2 regions of the Lacrimispora struthionigena genome follow, and region 1 is predicted to be linked to the other one. Evidence: a T-box and tRNA genes for the amino acid it is inferred to sense, from the RefSeq annotation. Region 1 holds a T-box; the other holds one or more tRNA genes.

Evidence for each region. A T-box is a leader RNA that pairs with one kind of tRNA and senses whether it is charged. The one in region 1 lies ahead of tyrS (tyrosine--tRNA ligase), so its partner is inferred to be a tRNA-Tyr.
Region 2: it has a tRNA-Tyr gene. The T-box ahead of tyrS (tyrosine--tRNA ligase) is inferred to sense a tRNA for this amino acid. The anticodon was not compared.

Annotation. Positions count from the first base shown of each region.
Region 1 covers NZ_JBMBWP010000001.1:194,900-206,747, reverse strand. Annotated here, with positions in the region: gene ACOAOT_RS00950 (ABC transporter permease) at 1-671, opposite strand, end outside; gene ACOAOT_RS00945 (helix-turn-helix domain-containing protein) at 877-3,096, opposite strand; gene ACOAOT_RS00940 (DUF1961 family protein) at 3,090-3,788, opposite strand; gene ACOAOT_RS00935 (HD-GYP domain-containing protein) at 3,982-5,313, shown strand; gene tyrS (tyrosine--tRNA ligase) at 5,372-6,592, opposite strand; T-box leader at 6,631-6,884, opposite strand; gene aroD (type I 3-dehydroquinate dehydratase) at 6,976-7,740, opposite strand; partial or broken gene ACOAOT_RS00920 (mannonate dehydratase) at 7,827-8,264, opposite strand; gene ACOAOT_RS00915 (flavocytochrome c) at 8,424-10,268, opposite strand; gene ACOAOT_RS00910 (DUF6896 domain-containing protein) at 10,728-11,432, opposite strand; gene ACOAOT_RS00905 (RHS repeat-associated core domain-containing protein) at 11,446-11,848, opposite strand, start outside.
Region 2 covers NZ_JBMBWP010000002.1:2,412,965-2,424,812, forward strand. Annotated here, with positions in the region: gene ACOAOT_RS20265 (alpha/beta fold hydrolase) at 1-13, opposite strand, end outside; gene ACOAOT_RS20270 (MarR family winged helix-turn-helix transcriptional regulator) at 102-509, opposite strand; tRNA gene ACOAOT_RS20275 (tRNA-Leu) at 631-716, opposite strand; gene nox (H2O-forming NADH oxidase) at 910-2,244, shown strand; tRNA gene ACOAOT_RS20285 (tRNA-Tyr) at 2,314-2,395, opposite strand; gene ACOAOT_RS20290 (glycoside hydrolase family 13 protein) at 2,485-4,545, opposite strand; gene ftsH (ATP-dependent zinc metalloprotease FtsH) at 4,912-6,729, opposite strand; gene hpt (hypoxanthine phosphoribosyltransferase) at 6,742-7,269, opposite strand; gene tilS (tRNA lysidine(34) synthetase TilS) at 7,262-8,638, opposite strand; gene ACOAOT_RS20310 (SpoIIE family protein phosphatase) at 8,713-10,128, opposite strand; gene ACOAOT_RS20315 (septum formation initiator family protein) at 10,335-10,658, opposite strand; gene yabQ (spore cortex biosynthesis protein YabQ) at 10,676-11,032, opposite strand; gene yabP (sporulation protein YabP) at 11,050-11,334, opposite strand; gene ACOAOT_RS20330 (RNA-binding S4 domain-containing protein) at 11,425-11,664, opposite strand; gene ACOAOT_RS20335 (HU family DNA-binding protein) at 11,668-11,848, opposite strand, start outside.

The DNA of each region.
Region 1 (11,848 bases):
CGGTTTGCTCCGTCCACTTCAGCAGCTTCATAAAGCTGTACATCAACGCCAGATAAAGCGGCCAGAAATATAATCGTTCCGTATCCTGTTTCCTTCCACATGTTCTGCCCTACAATCATGGGGACAAAAAGCTTTGGATTGGACATGATATCCGGGGCATGACTTTTTCCAAATATCCCGATGAGCCAGTGGTAAACCAGACCATCGGTTGTGCTAAACAGCTGGGCAGTTAAAGCCGCCACAATCACCATGGAAATAAAATGGGGAATGTAAACCATTGTCTGAGCCGCTTTTTTAAATGCCATATTTTTGATTTCATTTAATAAAAGCGCAAGAAGAATGGGCGCTGGAAAATAAAAAACAAGGCTGGCTATGGAAATGGAAAGCGTATTGGTTAATATACGAATAAAATCCGGTCCGGTGAAAAATTTCTTAAAAACTGCCAATCCCACAAACGGACTGTGAAAAAATGCCCCCATCATGGTGTCTCCGTTATAAGGGCTGAAATCCTGGAATGCCATGACAAGACCACCCATGGGCAGATAATGAAAAACCAAGAGATAGATCACTCCCGGAATGATCATAAGATACAGCCACTTATGAGAGCGGTATGCCTGCTTTAGGGATCCAGCCCTTTTTTGCGGAACGAAACGTTCTGCTTTCTGACTCATTGTCTCTCCTCCTCAATATTACGGGGATTGTCTTACGAATGTTGCTCCCCTGTTGTGAGGTTATCCTACACCAGGTATCTGCATTTGTAAATAATCATGATCAAACCTGATTTTTATCACAAAAAAGCCCTGGATCCCCTTATAATAAAAGGAGTTTCCAAGGCTTGTCCTTTAGAATTATCATTTTGTTTCCATCTGATTTTTCCTATTCCCGATGCTCTTTGCGAAAAGCCAGTGGCGTAATTCCCACCTGTGTTTTAAAAAAACGGATAAAATTCTGTACGTTGTTGTAATTTAATCTGGCCGAAATTTCTGCTATGGGATCCTGGGTGGTCAGAAGCATGTACTTTGCAATCTTCAGCTTTTCTTCATTGACCATGTCCGTAAATGACATCCCCTTTTCCCGTTTTAGTACCCGGCTGATATAATTGGGGTGATAGCTTAAGGCATCCGCACACTCATTCAGGGTTATATTGCCACTGCTTGACTTAATCATGGCTGTCACCTGCTTTGCAATGTCACAGGAATTTAATTGCCGGTAATCGTTAAGGGCCTTCATCACCGGATTTAAAATTTCCGTAAACAGATAGGTGAAAAGTTCCTTTTTTCCGTAAATTCTTGATGCCTTGGATAAGACGTCATATTGCTCGCTGTCAAAAATATCAGAAAGGGGCATAGAGACCTTTGCCGGGATATCCAGGATGGCTGTCAAAAGCCGGGTGACATAATAGGTCCGCTCCATGCCGGAAGCCCCTTTGATCTCAAGCCGTTCCAAAATCAGATCAAGCAGACGCCTGGCTTCTTCCTCATTGCAGCTTTCTACTGCATGAATCAGCTCATCTTCCACAATTCTGTCATAAACATTCCCAGCCGGATCCATCAGAGAATAATCATCATAAAGAACCAGGGAGGGACCATTTTCATTCCGGTCATGATTTTTGCTGTGAAGTGCCTCCGAGCATTCGTCATACGCCCTTCTGGCATGGGTCAGTTTATGGAAGGTCCGGCTGATTCCAAAAGCCGCCGGATATCCGTATGTCTCCATGATATAATCCTTCATCTGCTTATAGACCAGCGCAGTCTTATGATCCTCTTCTATATCATCATTTTCTCCAATCATAAATAACAGAGTGTGCTCATAGATTACCGGAGCCACAAAGAAAGCTTCCTTCACTTCCTGTGGAAGGCCAAGCAGGATTTTCCTGTTCAGCTCATCCTGCTCTTCCTGGGTCAGATTCTTTTTTATTTCATCAGATTTACAGGAAACTCCAATCATACGATAGGAATGAAATGCTTCCATTCCATATTTCTTCATGGTATCCTGTATCCGGTCCATATTCAGCTCACCCTTTACAAGGTTTGATACAAACAGCTCCCTGATCTGCACATTCTGATCATCCACAAATCTCTGAAGCTTCAAAAGAGGTTCCGAAAAAACAGAAGCAGCAAAACGCAGAAGAACCAGTATCACTCCAAATGCAGCAATGACTGCAACAGAAGCAAACACAAACACGATGCCGCCCCGTTTCATTTTCTCCGTATCCATTCCAGTTATGTAAACAAGACCGTTACTGCCGGAACGACTGACACTATAACGGTATTTATTCCCTTTGGGAGATGAAAAAAATCCTCCGTCTGTCTTCTCATTATTTCCCGATTTTAGAAACGCAGCTGTAAAATCCGGATTGGTTTCCATCAAAACCTTACCCTGACTTAACACAGTCACATCATAACCCATTTTTTGATAGGGCTCAGTCAGACTTCCAAGCTGTGCCATATTCAGCTGGACTGTGAGCAGATAGACCAGTCCGGTACTTGCATACTCTTCCTTTACAATGAGCAGCTCTCCTGATGTATCAATGAATCCGGATTCCTTTGCCCCATCCTGATAGGGGCCCAATACATCAGTCCGGTTCAGCCAGTAAAGAGATAACGGAACTTCTTTCTGATCCTGTAAAAACAGTTCTGTCTCTTCCCTGTTTTTTAAATCTTTATAGTTGTACATTCCATACTTGCTGAGAACCCAGCCCTCTTTTACATTAATAAAATTGTAAAAACCGATGTATTTGGACAAAAAGTAATTACCCTGAAGCATGTTCTGGGCCTGCCTCACTTCTTTATACTGGGAATAGGGGACATCCTTTTGATTGACCAGCCATTTGATGGATGTACTGCTTGTGCTGTCCAGATAATATTCCCTGACAGAGGAAAAAAGGTTCTCGTACTCATTGGCCACGCTATTGCAGTAAGATTCCAGCGCCTGTCTGCTTTTTTCTGTCTCTCCATTGACATAGATCCAGTAAGAAACCAGCCCCATAACAATAAGAGGAACCGTTACAAGCAGGAGAAACTGGGTAAACAGGCGCTTTTCATATTTTCCGTCTTTTATGGCAAACAGATTTTTGATCTTTAAATCAGTTAACATAATTCGAATACTTTCAGATTTCTGTAATCAGCAGTCAGCGGGGCCAGCTGACGGAATCCAATTTTTCCGCCTTTTAACGGCTTTCCAAAAAATTCCAGCTCATCATTATATTCAAACACAGTCATATCATTAATGGAAAATCGAATATCTCCATGATATTTGCGTATGGATATCCGGTAAAAATCCAGTGCATCTGCTGCGCCGGGCAACGGATCCGCCCCCTGTGCAACCAGGTGAAACCCATGGCTTTTTCTTAAATTGCAGGTATGAAACGCTCTTTCATCCGGCTCTTTTCTGCGGAAATAAGATACGTGGAATGCATTGATGTCACCGCTGTGATACTGAGGATATTCTCCCGTCCGTTCTGCCAGGGTGGAATCAAATAAATCTTCCCCATTCCGTCCTTTAGCAGCAAAAAATAAAATACAAAGCCCCTGATCCGTAATCGGCTTAAACTCCCATGTAATTTTAACATTTTCCGGAAATTCCTTCGGACACCACAAAACGTAATTGGCTTTTTGTCCTAACTCCTCATCAAGGCTGTTTTTTAAACGCAAACTGCCTTCATCAAAACTTATTGATGCCTTTCCTTCTACCACGAAGCCTTCAATATCTTCCGGTTTGGCAAGGGGATTGTCGTAAATTAACCTTTCTTCAATCAGTTGAACGTAACCCGTCGTTTCTTTCTTCATGCGATTCCCTCCATAAGCACCTTTCTCATGATACTAACCAGTTTATTATACAACCGCTTTCCATTATTCTCAACTCGTTTTCCCCGGCTATATCTAAAATTTACACACCAAAGATGTGAATCTCTTCTTTCCATATCTGGTCGAATATGGTAAACTGTGATACAGAGTTTTGTACGAAAGGAGAATCGCATGCATGCAGGTTCAGTACACCAAAGATATTAATAACGAAAGCATTCTAAACATTATTCGCCGTTTTTGCAATTACATTGATCCACGGCTTACAGAGCATGGTTCCCATGTATCTTACATTGTTTTTCAGATGCTTAGAGAAAATAGTCGTTTTACAAAAGAAGAACTGAGAAACATCTGCTTTGTGGCTCAGCTTCATGATGTGGGAGCCTACAAGACAGAAGAGATCTCCCGAATGCTTCAGTTTGAAACAAAAGATGTCTGGGACCATTCGTTTTATGGATATCTTTTTATCCGTTACTTCTCGCCTTTAAAGGATTTCGCTCCCGCAGTACTCCTGCACCATCTCAACTGGGATTTTTTGGAAAAACAAAGTAGTCTGGATCCTTTGATGAAGGATTTGGGACAGCTGATTCATATAGCAGACCGGATTGATGTATTAATGTCTCTGCAGAATTGTTCCTGGGAGGAGACACTTTTCTTACTGAAAAAAGATCAGGGTACCGTTTATGCCTCCCATATCATAGAACTGGTGGAAAAACTGGATTTTAAAAATTCCATTGAGGAAGAATGGAAAGCAGACATTCAGTTTAATCAGTTTCTTATCGGTATTCCACTATCAGGTGAGGCGATTACGGATTATTTAAAAATGCTGGTTTTTATTATTGACTTCAGAAGCCACCATACCGTCACCCACACCATGACTACCACAAGTATCAGCTATGAACTTGGTAAACTTCTATCCTATCCCGAGGACCGTTTAAATGTAATTCTCTGCGGCGCCCTGCTTCACGATCTGGGCAAAATAGCAGTCCCGGTAGAGATCCTTGAGTACCCCGGTAAACTAAGCCGGCAGGCAATGAATATTATGCGGACTCATGTAGGTTACACGAAAGAGATCTTTGGCGGAAGCATCGACGAAGCAGTGGAACGGATTGCTCTGCGCCACCATGAAAAGTTAAACGGTACCGGCTATCCCGAAGGTCTCTTTGCAAAGGATTTATCAAAAGAGGAACGCCTGGTTGCCATCGCAGATATCATTAGTGCACTTACGGGAACAAGAAGTTATAAGGACTCCTATCCATTGGAAAAAATAACAAACATCCTGGAAAGCATGAAAAACGACCAGCTTGTGGATCCGGATATTGTAACCATTGCAGTCACCAATCTGGACTCCATTCTTGAAACAACAGCGGTCCGCTGCAGGCCCATCCTTCGTATCTATGAAAAGCTGAAAAATGAATACCAGTATCTGCTGGGTCTTACCATTGACGACGAAAAACTAAATTTCGCACTTTCCATAAAAAAACAGGAAAAGGCTGCGTTGTGGCCATAAAAAAGGGCTGTATCCGTTTCATATGGATACAGCCCTTTCTCTCTATACTAATACATCCTTATTTAGCAATCACTTTCACAAACTTCTTTTTCCCCCGGCGAACAACAGCTCCGTCAGCCAGCTGTTCTCTGGTATAGGAAGCTTTTATGTCATTCACGGTTTCTCCCTCAACGGTAACTCCGCCCTGTTCCACATTCCGTCTTGCTTCTGAACGGGAGGGTGCCAGTCCGGACTTCTGGAGAATGGTCAAAATATCAACACTGCCATCTGTAAAATCAGCTTCATCAAGCTCACATAATGGCATATTTTCTGCATTTCCGCCTGTAAACAGCTCTCTTGCGCTCTTTTTGGCTTTCTCTGCCTCTTCTTCCCCATGTACCAGCTTAGTCAGCTCGTAAGCCAGAATTTCTTTTGCCTCGTTTAACTGGCTGCCTTCCCAGCTATCCATCTCATCGATCTGGCTTAAAGGAAGGAAGGTGAGCATACGCAGACATTTTAACACATCAGCATCGGCAATATTTCTCCAGTACTGGAAGAAATCAAATGGAGAAGTCTTTTCCGGATCAAGCCACACAGCACCGGACTGGGTCTTTCCCATCTTTTTGCCTTCTGAGTTTAACAGCAGGGTGATGGTCATTGCATGAGCATCCTTACCAAGCTTTCTGCGGATCAGTTCGGTTCCTCCAAGCATATTGCTCCACTGATCATCACCGCCAAACTGCATGTTACAGCCATGGCGCTGGAACAGCTCATAGAAATCGTAGCTCTGCATGATCATATAGTTGAATTCCAGGAAGCTTAATCCTTTTTCCATACGCTGTTTGTAGCATTCTGCACTGAGCATACGGTTTACTGAGAAATGAGGACCGATTTCCCGCAGGAATTCAACGTAGTTTAAGTCCATCAGCCAGTCCGCGTTGTTTACCATCATTGCCTTTCCGTCGGAGAAGTCAATAAAACGGCTCATCTGCTGTTTAAAGCAGTCACAGTTATGGGCGATAGTTTCCACTGTCATCATCTGACGCATGTCGCTTCTTCCGGAAGGATCGCCAATCATTGCGGTTCCTCCGCCGATTAATGCGATAGGTTTATTCCCTGCCTCCTGCAGACGTTTCATTAAACACAGAGCCATAAAATGTCCCACATGGAGACTGTCTGCTGTGGGGTCAAATCCAATGTAAAATACTGCCTTTCCTTCATTGACCATTTTGCTGATCTCTTCTTCATTGGTCACCTGGGCAATCAGCCCTCTGGCTTTCAGTTCTTCGTAGATTGTCATTCCAATTCTCCTTTACAAAAAAATAAACCCCGTCCTGTTAAAAGGACGAGGTTAAAATCTCGCGTTACCACCTTTTTTTATAAACAGCTCACGCTGCTTATCTCTTCAAGTACCGTCTGATACTCTAGCACAATAACGGGTGCAGGAATCCGTCGCCGCCTACTGGGCAATCATGCCTTTGGGAGCGAAGCTCAAAGATGTATTCGCAGTCCGTTTTCCATGCGCCTTTCATCAACCGGCTGCTTTCTGTCTGGTTTTACGTACTGTTACTTGTTCTTATCAATGCTTTTGTTTATATATGAAGTTAGTTTTTAGTATATGAGGTTTCCTTATATTTGTCAAGATCCTTTTTATTAAAGCAAGTTCCGCAGGAAACGGCAAATTTACGATATAATATCGTGGATCTGGCTGAGCATCTTTTTTAAACTGCCTGCTTCAATCTGTCCGGGTGCCGATTCTTTTCCAACAGCTGCAAAGGTCAGTGCAGATCCAAAAAATTCACCGGAAAACCGGCTGATCACACCCTCTTTCGACATGGACATAGTAATGATGGGGCGGTCTGATAGATAGCGGGACATCTCATAGGTTGCTGTCAGAAGTACCATAACATCTTCCACGTTTTCGGGCATTACTGCAATTTTAGGAATGTCTGCGCCCAGTTCAATCATCAGCTTTATACGGCGAAACAGCTCCTCTTTTTCCGGTGTTTTCTGAAAATCATGATTGGAAGCTATGACGCAGACTCCAAGCCTGTGAGCTTCTTCCACAAGAATCTTTGCAGCTTCTTCATCAAAAAACAATTCCACATCGATAATATCCACATAACCGGAGCGGATCAGTGCAAGATTTAAATCAATATACTGCTTTACATTGATTTCCTTTTCTCCGCCTTCTTTTGCAGTCCGAAAGGTTGCAAGAAGAGGAACTTCCTTCAATGCTTTCCGGATACACCCTGCTGCTTCCACAACTTTACTGATTTCATATGCCTCATCAAACCAGTCAATCCGCCATTCCGCTATATCAGCTCCGGCTGCTTCCAGGCTTTCGGCAAATGCTACCGCATCTTTCAGTTTTATTTCAACAATCGGAACGCATACCTTGGGCATACCTTCGCCAATGACTACATCTCTTACTCTGACCGTCTTCATTCTGTCTTCCTTTCCTTATCCTGCAAAGTTCCCGTAAATTATTTTTTCTATTATAACGTTGAACCGTAAATAGTTCAAATACATTTTCACGAAAGAGATTTATATGCACTGTGAATCATTCCCTTTAAGTACCCCAACATATACGCCTCTGATACAGGAGATGGACCTTTTCCTTCCGGCAAAAAGAATGGATGGTCAATATTGATCTGTCCGTCATATCCGCTTAAAATCAGCTGTTTTAAAATCTCGTTCATATCCCCATAACCATCTTCCAAAAGGGTCTCTTCAAAATAGGGAATTGTACTGCTTACATTTCGGAAATGTACCACCAATATTTTATCCTTCTTTGCATATCTGCTGATATCTTCGTTCAGATCTCCAAAACCACGATCTTCCAGCCAGCAGCCAATGCATAGTTTCATGCCCAGATAAGGACTGTCTCCAGCCAATTCAAATGCCCGGTCAAAGCATTTGGAATTCCAGATCAGACTGTGAACTCCTCCCAGACTGCATACAGGAGGATCATTGGGGTGAAGATTTCCTCCTGTGTCCTGCTAAGTATATAAATATTATATTAATTATAACTGCTCATGAAAAAAAGTAAATCCAGTTCGGAAAAAAGCATAGAAAGATAGCGCCGAAATATTACCAGCGCTATCCTTATTACTATTATAATTAAAAGTTTATTTTGCTTTTTCAAGAGCCGCTGCAACCGCTTTTTTGATTCCATTGGAAGAATTGGTCGCTCCCGATACTCCATCAACAGTAGTACTCTGAGTTTTGATGATGGCAGATGTAACCGTCTTCTCTGCTGCCTCATAGATTCCAGGAGTCTCATGATGATCTGTCAATTCTATAGAGGTCACACTTCCGTCTTTTACCACCACCTCTACTGTAATATCTCCGTTATTTCCTTTTCCTGTTCCTGTATAGGTTCCGTCCTTATAATTCCCCTTTACTTCTGGCTGTGCTGCTTCCTCTTCGCCTGCAGCTTTCATGGTTTTCTCCGTAAACCCGCCATTTTTCATAACATAGTCATACGCCGCATTTCCCGCCAGTCTTCCGAAAACCACAATATCAGTCACTGCGTTTCCTCCCAGCCGGTTTGCTCCATGAACGCCTCCAACTACCTCTCCGGCTGCAAATAGTCCTGGGATAGCATTTCCGTCTTCTTTTAGAACCTGGGTAGCTGTATCAATCTTTACACCACCCATGGTATGATGAACCGCTGGAGCGCACAGTCCGGCGTAATAAGGAGGCTTGTTTAATGGAACTTCCATGCTTTCTCTTCCAAATTCTGTATCCTTGCCCTCTGTCTGATACGTTGCATACTGTTCCAGTGTGGCTTTCAGCTGATCCTTATCAACGCCGATTGCCTCCGCCAGCTCTTCCGGAGTGTCTGCCTGGGTAATGATGCCCTGACCGATATATTTTTCAATAGCAGATAAGCTTTCTCTTACAGACTGGTCAAATACCATGAAGCAGGTTTTTCCTTCCTGATTTAAAATGGCCTCTGATACCACATCTCTGGTTTCCAACTCATTGACAAAACGCTTTCCGGACCGGTTGACTAAAATTGCTCCGTTTCCACGGACGCCTTCTGTGTACATGGTGGTTGTATCCGGATTCACGGTAGGGTGAGTCTGGATCTGATCAATATCTACAAGTCCTGCCTTCAGCTCCCCCGCCATAACAATTCCGTCACCAGTGGCACCGGAGTGGTTGGTGGTGCAAAAACCGTCCAAATCTTTTCTGTATTTTACCACCAGTTCAGAATTGGCACCAAACCCTCCAGATGCTAAAATTACAGCCTTACATGAAATGGTATAAGGCTCTCCACCCTTTGTTGCCGCCTGCACTCCCACCACGGCGCCCTCTTCGTTCAGTAAAATATGTACTGCTTCCGTCTCCAAAAATACAGGTACATCCAGTTCCTTCAGCTTTGCATTAAGGGCATTTACAAGCATGGGTCCCACTGCCGATGTATCAGACGGCCGGTGGATTCTCTTAACACTGGCTCCGCCGAACTGACCTACTACCGATAAATCTCCGCCTATTTCGTTGACCCACGTAACTGCGTCCGCAGACTGCTCTGCCATCACCTGAACAAGCTTTGGATCATTTAAATTTTTGCCGCCCTTCATGGTGTCTTCCACAAAAAGCTCAATGGAATCTTCAATTCCATCAGCCTTCTGATACGGTGTTTCAGCTGCATTTAAACCACCCGTGGCACGGACGGTATTTCCTCCTGTAATGGGCATTTTCTCTAATACAATCAGATTTGTAGCTCCTTTTTGTGTGGCTTCAACAGCCGCTGTCATACCAGCTCCCCCCGCTCCGATTATAACGATGTCTGCCTGTTTTTTGTTTACTTCTGATTCAGGTTCCAGCGTGCCTTCAGCTGCCGCTTCCTGAACATTCTTTTTCCCGGATTTGTCCAGACTGTTATAAGCCGGACCAGATAATACAATTACAGCTGCCGCAGCTGCCGCCATCGCAGCAATACCCACAAATATTCCTTTTTTCATATCATTCTCCTCACTTTTTCGCTGTTAATAACAGTTTTTTAAGTTAATTAATTGCATGAAAACTTTGATAATAATTTATCATACATTGTTCACTTTAAAAAGTTTTGGAATGTAAAGAAGACCTTTTGTAAGTAAAAAAAGAATTTTTAATAGCTCTAATTTAGTGCCATGCATACTGGTCAGATTATATCAAAACTAAGCAGGATCTTTTCGATTTCTTGATCATGTTCTGCTGGCTATTATACTTAAAAACTTACCGTAGCTGAGATATGCCCCAACTAAATATTAAGCTTTTATATTTGCTATTAGGGTTGAACCATGGAGTCTAAATGATGCGGGATAAAGGAAGGAGGCGCGTGGCCCCCCTTCCTTTATCCTTATAAAGATTCTTATGACATAGTTTAATATCCTTAATTAATAGAACATATTCATCTACCACTGTACATTTTCTTAATACTATTATGACACTCTTTTTAAATTCCAAATAATATCGTCTGTCATTATTTTAATTGCATTTTCAGGATAGCAAATGTCATCATATGGAATTGAATATATTTCCTTGCTGTCTAATAAAAACCGTAAAATATATCTATTTTTACTGTCATATACTTGATTATATACTCTATTGCTTTTGCGTAAGAATTTATCAATAACCTTATTTCTTGGAATTGTCCATTTTTCATCAAAATATTCTATAACTAATGTATCGTATTCTTTTGGAAAATCAGGAGAAAATGTCTCGTTTATTGGTATAGAGTAATGATAAAGTCCACCTTTTTCAAACATTTCTCCTTTAAGCAATGCTTGTTCACAAGCTGCCTTTATTAGCTTTCCATCATAATATTCAACATGTTTACTATTGTTTTTTTTAAGGGTCATCCCCAGCATGTACGGATCTATACCGCACCATCGACTTCTATAACCAAAGTTCCAATTCAAGAATATTTCATCACTAAATGCAAAGCAACCCCTTCCATGTAAGCAGTAATTAATACCGCTTATGTTAAATTCCGTCTTTCTAACCAGACTTCTATACTCAAAAAAATCCCACTTTGTTTTAAGTTTCAGATTTTCTTGTGTATTTATTCCATCTAATAATTTATGACAAACTTCATTCACATTCGTAATATATTCATCAATAATTGATTTAATTATGTCGTCCACAGTGTCACCTCCTTTATTTTTTCAATCCATCTAATAATTCTTGCAGACTTCTATAATAGGTGAATCCATCTTTTTGAATCCTACCTAGCTGATTACTATGAATATATTTTATTGGTACCCTATCATAGGCTAACTGTAGAAATGCCTCAAGTCTATGATGTCCTTCAACTACCAGTGCCTGACCATCATGAACTCTTATCTCGATCGGTGTTATAGAACCAGGGCCTTGCTTGATAATTGCTTCTTTTATAATATTAACATTCTCCTGATAGATGTACGATTGTGTTTTTTGTATTTTACTTATGTCATAACTAGAACCCATAATCTGGCCAAGTGATTTATTCGCCCCCTCAGCAGCTTTCGCCTGCTGAGCCTGTACCAGCTGCCTAGCCTGACTAAAGCCTGCTGTTCCAGCG
Region 2 (11,848 bases), on a different contig from region 1:
AAATTTTTCCCATACGTCTTTCCCCTTTTAATTAGTTTTATATAAAACTATTAGAATAAAAAAATACAATTACCCGCAGAAACTATGCAGAAATTATATTTTTAAATAGCGCTAAAATTCTTGTTAATTTTTTCCAGGGATTTCATCAAAGCTTCCCTCTCCTCTTTAGGGATATCTCTATATACAGTTTCATATAGATTCTTTGAAATATCCTCAAACATCGGTTTTAGATCCAACCCCTTTTGCGTAAGGGAAAGATAGGTTATCCGGTTATCTCCCGCATCCCGTTCCTTTTTTACATACCCTAGACGGACCAGTTTCTCTGCAAGCACAGTCACAGTTGATTTATCTTTTTTAATGGAACCCGCCAGATCCTTCATCGTAATTTTTTCTGTATTGAGTAATGTAAAAATAATATCTCCATGGGACGGTGCCAATTCACAGACTCCATAATCCGCCATTTTTCCAATAATAAATTTATTTGCCTGCGCCCTTATTTTGGACAGCACTGATATAATGTCTTGTTCTCTCATAGTTCTATAATAGTTTTATATAAAAGTATTGTCAAGCAAAAATTTTATTGTATTAAAAAAAGCTGCTGTACCCAAAAGTACAACAGCCTTTTTCCTATGCCGGCGACCGGAATCGAACCGGTACGGGCGATTAGGCCCGCAGGATTTTAAGTCCTGTGCGTCTGCCAGTTCCGCCACGCCGGCAACAACTGAATACAATGCTTACGCACTGCACAACATAAAGATTATACAAAATCATATCTTACTTGTCAACTATTTTCGATTTTATTTCATCCTGAAAAAGGAAATTAAAAAGATTGAATTTATCAATAATAGTAATTGTTTTTATTTTAACGATATGATATAATAAAAAAAAATCCACTAAGGAGGGTATTTTATGGAACGCATCGTAGTAATCGGAGCAAACCATGCAGGAACTGCTGCAATTAACACAATTTTAGATAATTATAAAGATAAAGAAGTAACTATATTTGATTCCAATAATAATATCAGTTTTTTAGGCTGCGGTATGGCTTTATGGATCGGAAACCAGATCACATCACCAGATGGGCTGTTTTATTGCAGCAAAGAGATTTTTGAACAGAAAGGTGCAAAAGTTTATTTAGAGACCATTGTTTATCATGTTGATTTTGATAAGAAGGTGGTATTTGCAACAGGAAAAGATGGTCAGAGTTATCAGCAGCCTTATGACAAGCTAATTATTGCCTCCGGATCACTTCCCATCTCTCCAAACATTGAAGGTACAGATCTTGCTAATGTACAGTTCGTTAAATTATATCAGAACGCCAAGGAAGTTATTGAGAAACTTCACGAATCCATGATCCGCAATGTTGTGGTAGTGGGTGCCGGTTACATCGGCGTGGAACTGGCGGAAGCATTTAACCGGATTGGCAAGAAGGTCACTTTAATTGATAACATGAGCACCTGTCTGTCAGGTTATTACGACCGTGAATTTACAGATATTATGTCTAAGAATCTGGAGAGCCACGGAATTAAGCTGGCCTATGAAGAGACTGTAACCAGCCTGAAAGGCAACGGTAAAGTAGAAAAGGTTGTAACAGATAAAAATGAATATGCAGCGGATATGGTAGTCCTGGGAATTGGCTTTAAGCCTAACAGCCAGCTGGGCAAAGATACTCTTAAACTGTTTAAGAATGGTGCCTATCTGGTTGACAGACACCAGCAGACAAGTATACCTGACGTTTATGCCATCGGAGACTGTGCTACTGTATTCGATAATTCCATTCAGGCTACCAACTATATTGCGCTTGCTACCAATGCGGTCCGCTCCGGTATCGTAGCAGCTCATAATGCCTGCGGCACTCCTCTTGAATCCATCGGTGTTCAGGGCTCCAATGGTATCTGCATCTGGGATCTGAAGATGGTATCTACCGGAATTTCGTTGGAAAAGGCTAAAAAACTGGGTTATGATGCGGCTGCAGCTGATTATGAAGATACACAGAAGCCTGCATTCATACAGCATGATAATTATAAAGTCAAAATCAGGATTGTATATGATAAAAAGACACGGATTGTCTTAGGTGCACAGATGTGTTCCGAATACGATATCTCCATGGCAATTCACATGTTCTCACTTGCCATTCAGGAGCAGGTAACCATTGATCGGTTAAAGCTGACAGATATCTTTTTCCTTCCACATTTTAATAAACCATACAATTACTTTACCATGGCAGCCCTTCAGGCAGAATAATCTAAGGATATAAAAAAGACGGTATGTCCACTGGAACACACCGTCTTTTTTATATCGCTCTTTTTTTAATGGGCGGAGAAGGATTCGAACCTTCGAAATCGTCGATAACAGATTTACAGTCTGCCCCCTTTGGCCACTCGGGAATCCGCCCATGCTTTATGATCAAGCGAGTGTTATTTTAACATAGACAAGTCAAAAAATCAAGGTATTTTTTAAAAAATTCTAATAAAAATGTACAACTTAGTCTCTGTCTCCCACCAGCAAAACTGAACTGAACGGCGGCATTGAAACCCTTACACAGCCATGTTCAACTGCAAATGAGATCTTACCTACATTATAACCACTCTCATACGTCAGCATAACCCGGGACATCGTCTCACCATCCTTCATACCAAGCTGCCAGACCGGTATGGAAACTTCCTGCTCACTTATATGATTACTCACTGCAACCGCACAGATACAATTATTGAAAAACCGCCCGTACGCAATCAGGTGATCTCCTGCAAGAAGGGATTTTAATGAACCAACGCGCAGTGCAGGAAGACTTCGATGCAGCTCAGTCATATATCTGTGAAATTCAATCAGTTCCAGATTTTCATTTCCCCACGGATAAGTTCTACGATTATCCGGATCGGTCCATCCGCAGACACCAGCCTCATCTCCGTAATAAATGGCAGGTGCTCCCGGCCAGGTCATCTGAATCATCACACCTTCCCGGAATATGCCATAGCTGATCCCTTGGGAAGCAGCCTCAGGTCCTTCCGTTGAGGTACGGCCTGTCTTTCCATTGGTTCTTGTAAGAAACCTGGAATGATCATGGTTGGAGAGCTGATTCATGGCGGTTAACAGTGATCCTGACATCATGCGGCTCATATGGTAATTCATGGAGTGAAAGAATGTCTCACCATCTCCCAATAGCTTTAAATTTTTCTCATCGCTATGTTTTTCCATGCCGGTTAAAAACCAGGAGACAGGCTCCATAAATGCATCATAATTCATCACAGTATCCCATTCGTCCCCCTGGAGCCAGCCAGATGGATCTCCGTAATGCTCCGCCAGGACAATGGCATTGGGATTTGCTGCTTTAACCGCTTTTCGAAAGTCCTTCCAGAACTTATGATTAAACTGGCTGCTGTGGCCTAAGTCCGCTGCCACATCAAGACGCCAGCCATCGGCGTTATAAGGCTCAGAAACCCATTTGGCGGCTATATCCAGGATATAACGGCAAAGGGTCTTAGACCCCTCATAATTAAGCTTTGGCAGAGTGGAATGTCCCCACCAGCCATCGTAAGAATCATTGTATGGCCATTTTGAATCAAAAAACTTAAAAAAAGACTGGTAAGGACTGTTTTCAGATTCAAATGCTCCCGGCTCATAGTTCCCTGACAGTTCATAGATCCGTTCTCCGTCTAACCACTTGTGAAAAGAACCACAGTGATTGAATACACCGTCCAGAATCACTTTCATGCCACGTTTATGGACTTCTCCCACAAATCTGGCAAAAAACTCATTGCTGGCCTTTAAATTTTCCCGATCCGTAGTGCGGATCATATATCTGGTAGCACTGCGGTTATCAGAAGCTTCGGGCGTCAGCGCCTCTCCTTCATCCTTAACAATCACACCGTAATGGGGATCTATATAATCATAATCCTGACAATCATACTTGTGATTGGAAGGAGAAACAAATATGGGATTTAAATAAATGACTTCAACCCCTAGATTTTCAAGGTAATCAAGCTTATCCCAGACCCCCTGTAAATCTCCGCCATAAAAGCAGCCCACATCAAACTGATCCGGGTATTTATTCCAGTCATCCACTGCCATAACTCTTTGTCCGATGTAGATATATTCATCTCTTACCACATCGTTGGAGTGATCCCCATTGTAAAAACGATCCACGAAAATCTGGTACATCACAGCGCCCTTCGCCCAGTCAGGTGTGGAAAATCCCGGTACGATGGTAAACCAGCCCGTATCCGGATACTGCCAGACAGGACCGAGACGGCTGTAATAGCACACCTCATCTCCCTTTGTTACTGAGAAACAATATTGGATGGGGCAGTCTCCCACCTTCAGCCTGTATTCATAATAATCAAACATATCGTCTGAGTCTGTTTTAATCATGGCAAAACCGGACTGACTTCCGACCTCAATATAATTTACAGAATCTGCATTATTTGCTGCCGTTCGGAAAAGAAGAACTACTTCATCTCCTTCCTCAGGTTCCGAAGGAAACCGGAAGCTTTCAGTTTCATCGGTGAATAATGCATCTAAATTTAACGCCTCTGCCTGGAAGCACATAGATTCTTCATATCCTTTCCCATCTATCTATTACCATTTTATCTGATTGGATTCAATTACACAACCCCGCCTTTTTCCAAATTGCAATAAAAAACGGTCAGCGGGGTAGCTGACCGTTTTTCGGAGAAGGTATTTCGTTTCTTATGGGGTGTAGCAAAAACTATATAATGTATTGGGGGGGTTTACGTTTATTAATATACCACGCCTGAGGAAATAAGTGTGCACAAACATCAATTTTTTATCAATATTTTTTTATGCATTTTTTCACCCATTCTCCACAGGCAACAAAAAAGCGCAGATTCGCAGGCAAAAACTTAGATATTTTACCGGATCTCTGCGCTTTTATCTCAAATCAAAGTTCAGTCATCAGACTTCTGCTTCAGCAGGAAACAGGCTTTCAAATTCTTTCTGGCCTATCTTCTCCTTTTCCATCAGCAGCTTACAGCAGGCATGAAGGACATCTTCATGTTTTAAAATGATTTCCTTCGCCTTCTCATAGCATTCATCAATGATTCGCTTCACTTCATTATCAATGGTATTGGCAACCTGGCCTCCATAATTCTTGGTATGAGCCAGATCCCTTCCGATGAATACCTCATCGCCATCATTATCATAATTGATCATTCCAACCTGATCAGACATTCCATACTGGGTTACCATAGCCCTGGCAAGAGCTGTTGCCTGCTTGATATCCTGGGAAGCACCTGTAGTAATGTCGCCGAAGATAATCTCCTCTGCGATCCTTCCGCCCAGATCCACCATAATATCCTGCAGCATCTTGCCTTTCGTGTTAAACATATGATCACTTTCCGGAAGAGGCATGGTATAACCGGCGGCACTGACTCCCGTAGGTATGATGGATATGGTATGAACCGGTCCCTCATCCGGAAGCAGGTGGAAAAGGATTGCATGCCCTGCTTCGTGGTAGGCCGTAATCTTCTTTTCTTTTTCCGTAATAACCTTGCTTTTCTTTTCTGCACCGATTCCCACCTTTACAAAGGCTTTATCGATATCAGACTGATTAATATATTTTTTCCCATGCCTTGCTGCATAAATAGCAGCTTCATTCATCAGGTTCTCTAAATCAGCCCCTGTGAATCCGGCTGTGGTCTGAGCGATTCTTCTTAAGTCCACATCTTCCGCGAGAGGTTTCTCCTTGGAATGAACCATTAAGATCTCTTCTCTTCCCTTCACATCCGGTCTCCCTACGCTGACCTTACGGTCGAAACGTCCGGGTCTTAAAATAGCCGGGTCTAAAATATCCACACGGTTGGTAGCTGCCATTACGATGATTCCTTCATTGATTCCAAAACCGTCCATCTCAACGAGAAGCTGGTTTAATGTCTGCTCTCTTTCATCATGGCCGCCGCCCATTCCGGTTCCTCTTCGGCGTGCAACTGCATCGATCTCATCGATAAAGATGATACACGGTGCGTGCTTCTTTCCCTCTTCAAACAAATCTCTGACACGGGATGCACCAACGCCCACAAACATCTCAACGAAATCCGAACCGGAAATCGAGAAGAACGGTACGCCTGCTTCTCCAGCTACTGCTTTAGCAAGAAGGGTTTTTCCTGTTCCGGGAGGTCCTACCAAAAGAATTCCCTTGGGAATTCGGGCTCCCACGCCGGTATATTTTTGAGGATTCTTTAAGAAGTCCACAACTTCCTCCAGTTCCTCTTTCTCCTCTTCCAGTCCGGCTACCTTGCTGAAGTTTATTTTATTGGCATCCTTTGCAAGATGGGCACGGCTTCTTCCAAAATTCATCATCTTGGCATTGGCGCTGCCGGCTCCGGCTCTGGCATTCATTAACATAAACAGAAAAACCAGGGCTACTGCCGTTAAAATAATGGGTAAGGTTATGACAAGAAAAAGATTCTCTTTCTGGACTGCATCCACTGTGTAGGTAATTCCATTCCGGTCCAGAAGATCCTGGATCTCAATCACATTGGATACATTGGCCTGCTTTAATGAATTGTCAGTCATGACCATCTCGATTCTGCCGGTTGGCGGCGGATCGTTCTGTCTGACTGTCGCTGAGGTTATGGTCCCATTGTCAATCGCCTGCATGAGTTCCTGGTTTGTAATGATTCCGCTCTTTTGGGGCAGTCTGCTGGCAAATAATAGCATTATAGCCAGAAGGAGCAGGAATCCCAAGCCTTTAAATGGTTGCTGTTGTTTCAACATGCTGCCTCCTTATTGCTGTTCTATCACTCCAATATATGGCAAATTTCTGTATATCTGATCGTAGTCAAGACCATAACCGATGATAAACTCATCCGGTACGGTAAAGCAGGTATATTTTACTTCAACCTGTTTCTTCACCCGTCGTTCCGGTTTATCAAGCAGGGTACATAACTCAACACTGTTTGGATTTCTCTGTTTCAGCACCTCGATTAAGTAAGAAAGAGTATTGCCGGAATCAATGATATCCTCCACAATCAATACGTCCTTGCCTTCAATTGGGTCATCCAAATCTTTGATGATTTTCACGATTCCGCTTGATACGGTTCCGGATCCATAGCTGGAAACAGACATGAAGTCCATGGTTAACGGCAAACTAATCCGTTTTGCCAGTTCGCAGGTAAAGAAAACGCCTCCCTTTAAAATGCAAATCAGGTGAAGAGGTTTTCCCTCATAGTCCCTGCTGATCTCTTCTGCTACTTCTTTAATTCTTGTTGCTATCTCTTCCTCTGATAACATTACACGTATCTTGTCATCCATTAACTTTTCCTCCGTCTAGCTGCATTTGTATTACTGTATGGGTATCATCTGTTATCTTATAGTATTCACTAATCCGGTATCCGATTACCCATAGGACATGGGAACCTTCCGTTACGAGCGGAATTTTTCCACGTTCTTCTTTGGGAATCTTGGAATCGATCAGATAAGACTTTAAAGTCTTTCTTCCGCCCCCGGCCAGCGTCATGTAATCTCCGGTTTCCCGATACCTCACAGAAAGTGCACATTTGATTTTATCATAATCAAACCATTTCGTATACCCGTTTTTGGGAATTTCCATGCCTTTTTTGTAGGAAAATACAGAAAAATCAACATTTGGGAGAGAAAGTTCCAGGTGGTTATCCACCGGATCTTCGACATTTTTCTTTTTTATCCACATTTGTTTCCCGGTTCTGACTGCAATCAGTCCTCCGGGAAGGTCAATCTGCCTGCCTGCAGGACCAAAAAGAAGCGCTGCCGCGCTTTCCACATGAATCATGGTAATGTCTTTCATGGACTGATTGACGCCCTTAATCATCTGGCGGATTACATAACCCCTTATAATGTCATCCTCGTTTAAGAGTATTTCAGTTCCGATTCCCCACTGATAAACGGTTCCGTCTTTGTCTTTTTTTATTTCCCCATAATTCGTCAGAAGGCTGTCTGCCTGTTTTTCCAGATAGGCATCTGCTTTGGCCGCCATTGACCCTGCATGGATAATGTTCTCCCCCGCCCTTGCATTAAGCTGCTCCTTAATCTGGGGAAGGATGACTTTCCTGATCCGGTTTCTGGCATATTCGGTTTCGTTGTTGGTGGAATCCTCACAATAAGATATCCCATTTTCGCTGAGATATGCAAGAATTTCCTCTCTTCCTACACAGAGCAGAGGCCGCACAATCCGGTCTCTTAATGGCCGCATTCCACCCAGTCCCTTTAATCCGGTGCCCCGGAATAAATTGTACAGTATGGTCTCAGCCTGATCATCACCGTGATGAGCCACCGCAATCTTCGTTCCATCAAATAACTGTCTTTCTTCTTCAAAAATCTTATATCTTAAATGCCTTCCTGCTTCCTCCACAGACATTCCATGCTCTTTTGCATAGCCTGCTGCGTCTACATGGGCGCAGGAAAAGGGCACTCCCAGTTTTTCTGAGAGTTCCCCGGCATAGTTACTGTCTCTGTCCGCTTCTTCTCCTCTTAATCCATGATGAACATGCACTGTCTTTAAAGCCAGATCAAACTCCTGCTTCATTTCGTTTAAAACTACAAGAAGACAGACAGAATCGGCCCCACCGGATAATGCCACAATTACGCGGTCACCCCGGTCAAACAGCTGGTTCCGTCTGACATAGTCTAAAATCGTTTTGTACATTCAGCCACCTTCCTTAGTTGATTTTCTCCCCTCTCTATCATAAATATACCCGTAAAACATGTCTGTTGCAATTATTATTTTCTTTTCCATATCCCGGCAGTCAGCACCGTCATATCATCGGCGGCACTTTCTGTAAATGATCTTGCAAATAAAAGAATCCGATCCGCCATATCCTGGGGATTCTTTATTGGCATTCCTGCAATAAATTCCTGAAGCATCAGCTCCTTGTCATCTGCAGGAAGTGCATCTAAGACGCCGTCGCTTACCATGATGATCCGGTTATCATCCCATAGCTTTTTGGATAAAAGCACCGGTTCCACCGGACTTAATATCCCCATGGGTACTTCGCCTGCCTCTAAGCGTTCCACGCCTCTCTCACTGCGGATATAGGTGGCCGCTGCGCCCAGCTTCATGGCCTCCATAATTCCGGTCTTTAAATCGATGCAGCATAAGTCAAGGGTCGCCGGATGCTGGGTCAGTCCGGTAAGGAGAAGTACGGTATTTACCATTTTAAGCGCTGCCCTGGTAGAAAATCCGGCTTCCAGCAGTCTCTGGGTCAGCTCGATCACCTGTCTGCTCTCTTCCTCTGCTATTTTACCGCTTCCCATGCCGTCAGACAGACTCATAATGGCCTGTCCGGGCTGAACCTGTCCAAATGTATAGTTGTCTCCGGAAATCTCTTCTCCTGTTTTAACGGCCTTTGCAGCACCGTAGATAATCTGATAATCCCCCTTTTCAACAAAACGGATGGTGTCTGCTGACCTGGTAACCAGAGTTCTTCCGTCAGGTGCCACCGTCCACTCTCCTTCTTCCATGGCATCCTCTAATATCTCTGCTGCTTCCTTGACCGTGACGCAGCGCCCATTTAAAGTTCTCATAGTGAGATAGGCTTCTCTCTGCTGGTTCTCATATTCCAGGAGAAGCATTTTTTCTATCACAATATGATTTTTGCGGAAAGCACGCTTGATCTCTTCTTCCCATTCCGGTGTAATATCAGTAGCATGCTCCACCTGATGAGAAAATTCTTCTAAAATCACTGCCAGTTCTTTAAACTGAACAATGATTGCATCCCTGCTTTCCAAAAACCGGTTCTTCCATGCAAGATTCATGGTCGCCCGCCCAAGACCCCTGTTTAAGTGAGCCAGATATTCTTCCCTTCTTTTACAGCTTTCCAGAAAAAAACGGGGCATGTCCCCGTAATCTACGCTTCCCTTTTGTTCAAACGCACGAATTAAATACTGCAGATAATACTGGTTGTCCTGTTCCTTACCGGGATATACGATACATTTGTTGCAGCCTGCGCATACCATTGCAGCAGCAGTCTCCAGTGCTGCTATCCCATCTTCCTTTGTAAGTCCCTGTTCTGCGGACAGCTCATCTGTGCACGCTCTGGCAAGTTCCCCAAGCGAATTTGCCATGTCGTTTAATCTCTTTGCCGTATATACATTCACATCAGCCATATCGTGATGTGCCGCCTTACGTCTGAACACAAAAATCCCTCCTGCCTGTATCATGCTTTAAATCATTATATACAGGCAGGAGGGAAAATTTTGTCAAAACAGCTGATTCATTTTTAAAATTGTACGACAGTTTCCACTAATTATGTCCAAGTTTTTTGGACATCCAGGGATACCCGCAGGGTGTTCCACTAATTATGTCCAAGTTTTTTGGACATCAAGGGATACCCGCAGAAATTCTACTTCTTCTGCGATGGTTTCAATAGTATTTCGTCGGGTTTCACAAGCCCCAGCTTCTGCTTTGCAACTTCCTCCACATACTGCTTGGTCTGAACATATACCCGGTATTCCTCCAGTTCCTTGGCACGACCCTGCTCCTTGTCCACCTGCGCCTGAAGATTCTGCAGGCGATACTGGTATTCCAGTTCTTTTTCTTTGAGCGAAGCACCTTCAATCGTGACAATCACTGCCAGACTGAATACCACAAAGGTAATTCCAATCAGAGTCATGCGGTTGCCCCATCTATCTCTTCTTTTTCTTCTTGACTTTCCCATCTTATTCATACAATCACCAGTTGTTCCTACTGCCGTCTCTTGGGACGGATCCACTTATGCATTATCATTTTAAGGTATTTCTGAAGGTTTTTCAAGGATTTTAAAAAAAACCTGCTGACCAGCCGGTCATATAAAAACATCCCAAGAAAAACCCCGGCTATGACATATCCTCTCAATCCTCCGTCATTTTGTTCATACAACAGGGAAAATGTCACCAGCGCGGCATAAACCCAATAAATCATGTCCTCAATTCCTGTGAATACATAAGAATGAGGAATAAATATACGGAAAATTCGAAGCAGGTCATATGTCATCATAAGCCCCGCACCTGTAAAAAAGCTGTAGAGCAGAAGTTTTACTTCATATACGATATGAACGCTCATATGACTCCCTCTGGATTTTATTTAAACAGCCTGGACAGAAGAGACTCCCCAGACCTTCTAAGAGCCTCGTTAGAGGAGTATAGAAGACTTTCTATTGTGCCGTTTAAATCCACTTCCCCTTTTTCCAGAGTTAACCGGCTGACATGAAGATCCTTGCCCTTTAACGTTAAAAGCCCCATATCCGTATCCAGTACCACCTGGTTTTCATCGAAGGAGACCACATCACGTATTCCAGTCATCGTACTGGAAGCACGATTATCTATTGTCAGCCTGTGAGGGCGTACGCTAATTTTTTCTTCCATAAAGAAAAACCTCCTAATATACCTGTATAAAGTATATTAGGAGGCGAGCTCCAATATTCCTGAAATTAAACTTTTGTATCAAGTGAAAGGCTAAAGATAGCGATAAAGCTCTTTTGCCTCATCTTTTTTTACGGTTTCCGCCACATCAAGAACCTCTACCTTAACCGAACTGGTGCCAAAGTGTATTTCAATTATATCGCCTTCCTTAATGTTTAAGGAGGCTTTTGCAGGTTTATCATTCACAAGCACACGGCCTGCATCACAGGCTTCGTTTGCTATGGTTCTTCTCTTAATGATCCTGGAAACTTTCAGAAACTTATCAAGTCTCATGGATTATGCGTTCACCATATCCTTTAATGCCTTACCTGCTTTGAACTTTGGAGTCTTGGAAGCCGGTATATTCATTACTTCACCGCTCTTAGGATTTCTGCCTTCTCTGGCAGCTCTCTCAGATACTTCGAATGTACCAAAGCCAACTAACTGGATTTTCTCGCCCTTAACTAATTCTTCAGAT